Regions from separate parts of the Paenibacillus sp. cl141a genome, predicted to be linked through region 1. Evidence: predicted binding sites of a transcription regulator. Region 1 holds the regulator's gene; the other holds the start of a gene.
What was found. The regulator Rex, encoded in region 1, represses fermentation and respiration genes when NADH is low (regulators of the CRP and FNR family bind a similar motif). The targets are predictions, from matches to a motif close to TTGTGAAATATTTCACAA.

Region 1 (3,159 bases):
GCGATCAATTGTTCGGACTGCTTCCGGAACGCGGAGACGCTTCTCCGGGAGATGCCGGCCAATTCTCGCTCCGCCTGTCCCCGCTTAAGAAGCCGAAGGATTGGGAATCGATGGCCGAACTGGAGCATCAAATTCATCTGACGCTGGGCGATGTCGTACGCAAGGGCGATAAGCTGATCGCCGAAATGAAGGAAGATTTGGATGACTATAGCGCAGACAGCCTGTTAACCGACCTATCGGGCCTGTTTAAGGACCTGGCCGCGCATCGCGAAGACCTGCGCTCCTTCATGGCCTTGAACGATGAGGGCACCGTCTACTGGATGGAGGCGAACGGCAATTTCCGCAGCAAATCGCTGCAGTTGTATGCCGTGCCCGTCGACGTGAGCACTCATTTGAAGGAATTGTTTTTTGACAAGAAACAAAGCGTGATTCTGACATCGGCGACCTTGTCGGTGGACAAATCGTTTCAGTTCATGATCGAGAACCTGGGTCTTCAGGAAGCGGCTGAAGCGGGGAACCTGAACACCGTTCAGCTCCCGTCCCCGTTTAATTACAGGGAACAGGCCCTACTTGTCGTGCCGCGCGATTTTCCGAGCGTGAAGGGATCGGTCGGGGATGCACTCTTTGTGAATACGCTGGTGAAGTCTTTGGCCGATACGGCCGTGGCTACGCATGGCCGCATGCTCGTCCTTTTCACTTCGTACCGGATGCTGCGCCAGGTGCACGAGCCGCTGAAAGAAGCGCTGGCATCAAGCGACATCACGGTATTGGGACAAGGTATGGACGGAACCAGCCGTACCAAGTTAATCCGAAGATTTCAGGACAGCAGCGCTTCCGTGCTGCTGGGCACCAGCTCCTTCTGGGAAGGGGTAGACATCCCGGGTGAGGCGCTGACTTGTCTAGCCATCGTCCGGCTGCCGTTCCAGCCGCCGAATCACCCCTTGGTCGAAGCCAAGAGCGAACTGCTGCAGCAGCAGAAGAAGAATCCCTTCATGAAGCTTTCGGTTCCGCAAGCGGTCATTCGTTTCAAACAGGGGTTTGGGCGCCTGGTGCGAACAGCACAAGATAAAGGGATCGTGATCGTGTACGATACCCGGGTCATTGAATCCTATTACGGGAAGTATTTCTTATATTCCTTGCCGGGGCCGAAGATGGAGCACATGCCGACAGAGGGGATCGTTCCCCGAATCTCGGAATGGCTGCAGGAAGAGGCAAGCGCGGGGAACCGAGCTGAATAAAGTGAAACCAAGCACGATCAACAAAAAAAGATGTAGTTATTAACCTATTATTAGGGGGAGCATGCATGAAATCGGAAAAAATTTCGGAAGCCGTGGTCCGCAGATTACCTGTATACTTGCGCTATTTGAATGAGCTTCAGAAAAGGGAGGTTTCCACGGTTTCCTCCCAGGAGCTGGGACAGAAGCTGGACCTCAATCCTGCTCAAATTCGTAAGGACCTGGCGTATTTCGGTGATTTTGGACGGAAAGGGATCGGATATGATGTTTCATATCTGATCGAGAAGATTCGCCAGATTCTGAAGCTGGACCAGAAGATCAATGTCGCATTGGTCGGGGCCGGTAATCTTGGACATGCATTATCGAATTACAATGCATTCCTGAAGGATAATATGAAGATTGTGGCGATTTTCGATTCGTATTCTCCCAAAGTTGGTATGAAAATTAACAATTTGGTCGTACAGCCGATGGAAGAGCTGGAGAAGACGGTTCATGAGCACGGCATTCGAATCGGGATTATCACCGTTCCGGATTTCGAAGCGCAGAACGTAGCGAATCAGCTTATCGCCTCAGGGATCGAGGCGATTCTGAACTTTGCGCCAACCATCCTGAAAGCCCCGGCCCATATCCGGATTCATACGGCTGATTTTACAACGGATTTGCAAAGTTTGGCCTATTATTTGGATAACGGCAAGGAGGATGCAGCACATGACAACAACGAAGTGGATGGTTAAGAACGGAACGTTTGCAGTACTAGGGGAAGGCCAATCCGTGCTTCGGGGATATATGGTGGTCGATAGCGACCGGATCACGTACCTGGGCGAAGAGGAGCCCGTCGTGGAAGAGGGAACAGAGATTATCGACGGAACCCATCTGTTTTTCCTGCCTGGATTGGTGAACACGCATGGACATGCCGCCATGTCGCTTCTCCGCGGTTATGGCGACGATCTGGCGTTGCAGGTATGGCTTCAGGAAAAAATGTGGCCGATGGAAGCCAAATTCACGTCAGACGACGTTTATTGGGGCACATCGCTCTCCGTGCTGGAGATGATCAAGGGCGGAACCACGACGTTTGTGGATATGTATGACCATATGGATCAGGTCGCGAAGGTTGTCCAGGACTCAGGAATGCGCGGCGTCCTGACGCGCGGCGTAATCGGTCTATGCCCGCCCGAGGTACAGCAGCAGAAGCTGGACGAAGCGGTGGCATTCGCGAAGGATTGGCATGGCAAGGCTGACGGCAGAATTACGACGATGATCTCGCCGCACGCGCCTTATACTTGCCCGCCGGATTTCATCGAAAAATTCGTTCAAGCATCCCATGACTTGAACCTGCCTTTGCATACCCATATGTCCGAAACGGAAACCGAAGTGGCTCAGAATGTTAAGGACTACGGGCTTCGCCCCGTTGCCCATTTGGAGAAGCTGGGCATGTTCTCCCGTCCTACGCTCCTCGCGCATGCCGTTCATCTGACCGATGAAGAAATCGAAGTCTTGGCCAAGCATCAAGTAGCCGTATCGCATAATCCCGGTAGCAATTTGAAGCTTGCCAGCGGAGTCGCCCGCGTACCTGCGCTGTTGAAAGCCGGTGTAACGGTGTCGCTCGGTACCGACGGACCTGCTAGCAACAATAACCTGGATATGTTCGAAGAGATGCGGCTGGCTGCCCTGATCCATAAAGGAGTAAGCGGGGATCCGACGGCCATTCCGGCCTCCGAAGCGCTTCGAATGGGTACGGAGTACGGAGCCAAGTCCGCTTTCCTTGAGGATATCGGTACGCTCGCGGTAGGTATGAAAGCCGATATGATCGCTTTGAATACGGATCAGGCGCATTTCCTTCCGCGGACCGACTATATTTCTCACGCGATTTACTCTGCCAGCGCGAAGGATGTAGAGCATGTATGGGTTGACGGCAAGCAGGTGG
Region 2 (3,159 bases), 160 kb from region 1:
GCCCAGGGCTTTCGGCACGATCGAGAACGTATTCGAGATGCCGTCCAGACTATCCTCATAAGGCAGCTTGGCCACGGAAGTCAGTGAAGCGAGGGCTCCCTTCTTATCGCGTCCGTGCATCGGGTTTGCGCCCGGCGCAAACGGCTCGCCTGCTTTGCGTCCATCCGGCGTGGTTCCTGTCTTCTTGCCGTATACCACGTTCGACGTAATCGTGAGCACCGATTGGGTCGGCATGGCATCGCGGTAGGCTTTGTGCTTGCGGATCATGCTCATGAAGGCCTCGACCAGTTCAACGGCGATGCCGTCCACGCGGTCGTCGTTGTTGCCGTAGCAAGGGAAATCGCCCTCGATTTCAAAATCCACCGCAATCCCTTGCTCATTGCGTACCGGCTTCACCTTCGCATATTTAATCGCGCTCAGCGAATCCGCTGCTACGGACAAGCCCGCTATGCCGCATGCCATCGTACGCAGGATATCGCGGTCGTGAAGCGCCATTTCAATCCGCTCGTAGCTGTATTTGTCATGCATATAGTGAATCACGTTGAGGGTATTCATGTAGAGCTTCGCGAGCCATTCCATCATCGGCTTGAAGCGTTTCATGACCTCGTCATAACTCAGAACCTCAGCGGTGATCGCCGGATATTCCGGTCCGACCTGGGCGCCGGATTTCTCATCCTTCCCGCCGTTGATTGCATACAGCAGCGCTTTGGCCAGGTTCGCTCTGGCTCCGAAGAACTGCATCTGCTTCCCGATGCGCATGGCGGATACGCAGCAGGCGATGCCGTAATCGTCCCCATAGATCGGACGCATGAGATCGTCATTCTCATATTGGATCGAGCTCGTTTCAATCGATACCTTCGAACAGTATTTTTTGAAGGCCTCCGGAAGCTTCTCCGACCACAGCACCGTCAAGTTCGGTTCCGGCGCAGGTCCCAGATTGTACAAGGTGTGCAGGAAGCGGAAGCTGTTCTTGGTTACTCTCGTTTCACCGTTCAACGACATGCCGCCGATGGATTCGGTCACCCACGTCGGATCACCGCTGAACAGCTCGTTGTAATCCGGCGTGCGCAGGAACTTCACGATCCGCAGCTTCATGACAAAATGGTCCACCAGCTCCTGGGCTTTCTCTTCCGTCAGTATGCCTTCAGCCAAATCCCGCTGGATATAAATATCAAGGAAAGAAGATACCCGGCCAAGCGACATGGCAGCGCCGTTTTGCTCCTTGATCGCGGCCAAATAACCGAAATACAGCCATTGGAATGCTTCCTTCGCCGTATTCGCCGGTTTGGAAATGTCAAAGCCGTGCATGCCGGCCATTTCTTTCAGTTCCTTGAGGGCGCGCATTTGTTCGGACAGCTCTTCCCGCAGACGGATCACCGGCTCGTCCATGGCGTCCACTTCAAGCTCGCCGAGTTCTCTCAGTTTGTCCTGGATCAGCGCGTCCACGCCGTATAACGATACTCTGCGGTAGTCGCCGATGATGCGGCCGCGGCCGTATGCATCGGGAAGACCCGTAATAATCCCGGCTTTGCGCGCTGCTCTCATCTCCGGAGTATAGGCATCGAATACGCCCTGGTTATGCGTTTTGCGGATGCCGTTGAAGATATCCACCACCGCCTGCGGCATTTCGAAGCCGTATGCGTTGCACGCATCAATCATCATCCGGATGCCCCCGAAAGGCTGAATCGAGCGTTTGAACGGCTCATCGGTCTGCACGCCGACGATCTGTTCTTTATCTTTATCCAAGTAGCCAGGCCGGTGGGAGGTGATGGTGGAAGGCGTATGGACATCCACGTCCAAAACCCCGCCGTTATCCCGTTCCTTCTTGGTTAAATCCGATACGATATCCCACAGTGCCTTGGTGTTGTCCGTAGGTCCCGCCAAGAAATCATCAGAGCCATAATAAGGGGTAATATTCTCTGCAATAAAATCGTTAACATCAATGTGCTTGGTCCATTTACCTGATTTAAAACCTTTCCAGCCAACTTCTTTTTCAATCACCGACATATTGAATCCCTCCTAGATTATGCTGCAGCTTGCAGGGACTGGCGGGACCACACATTGATCTATCTCAGACCTTTAATGTGATTATTTTCACGATCAATGGCACCTCTGCCCCGCCATATGCCTTCAAGCTTCTATATCAAAGATCTGAGATTCAGCTTTCTGCTACACCTTTATTGTAGTCCTGTTGATCCGCAGCATCTGTGATAAAAATCACAAAGTTGTGGTTACCCGTGATGTTTATCACTCTGACTCCGGGCTTCCCTGGCTTCTACCATCATATATAATGGAATTTAGGATCAGCCTTCTGCCCCTTTCCTGGATTAGAAACGTCCATAGAAGGCGTTGCGATATACTTCTGCAAGCTCTGTCACCAGCGGCAGCTTCGGATTGCTGGTCGTGCACTGATCTTCGAAAGCCCGGTCGGCCAAATGCTCGACGTTTTTCTCGAAGTCCTGTGGATCGATGCCAAGCTGCTGGAACGATTCCTCGATGCCAAGTTTGCTGTTCAGCTCGCGGATGGCGGCGATCAGGCTGTTTACGCCCTCTTCCGTCGTTCTTGCCGGCAGTCCAAGAATCCGTGCGATCTCGGCATATCTTTCATCGGCCACAAAGTGGGTGTATTTCGGCCATGCCGCGAATTTCGTTGGCTTTTTGGCATTGTAGCGAATGACGTGCGGCATCAGTATGGCATTGGTCCGTCCGTGCGCCGTATGGTACTGTCCCCCCCATTTATGCGCCAGACTGTGGTTGATGCCCAGGAACGCGTTCGCAAAGGCCATGCCTGCAAGCGTCGAAGCATTATGCATTTTCTCGCGGGCGAGTTTGTCGCCGGTCAGCGCCGATTGCTCAAGATACTGGAACACCAGCTGGATGGCTTTGATGGCAAGCCCATCCGTGTAATCGCTAGCCATCACCGATACGTAGGCTTCAATCGCATGCGTCAGGACGTCCATGCCGGTATCGGCCACCGCCGTTTTAGGCAAGGTGTACACGAATTCCGGATCGATGATCGCCACATCCGGCGTCAGCTCATAGTCTGCCAGCGGGTATTTGGTATTTCCCTGCACTTTGTCCGTGATGACGGCAAACGAAGTTACTTCCGAGCCCGTTCCCGACGTTGTCGGTATGGCTACGAATTTCGCCTTCCGTCCG

Region 2: the regulator Rex is predicted to act here: its motif matches at 2,083-2,100, upstream of pflB (formate C-acetyltransferase).

The regions. Positions count from the first base shown of each region.
Region 1 covers NZ_FNZO01000006.1:118,140-121,298, reverse strand. The annotation lists gene dinG (ATP-dependent DNA helicase DinG) at 1-1,238, shown strand, start outside; gene BMX45_RS17965 (redox-sensing transcriptional repressor Rex) at 1,304-1,969, shown strand; gene BMX45_RS17960 (amidohydrolase) at 1,944-3,159, shown strand, end outside.
Region 2 covers NZ_FNZO01000006.1:281,747-284,905, forward strand. The annotation lists gene pflB (formate C-acetyltransferase) at 1-2,007, opposite strand, end outside; gene adhE (bifunctional acetaldehyde-CoA/alcohol dehydrogenase) at 2,328-3,159, opposite strand, start outside.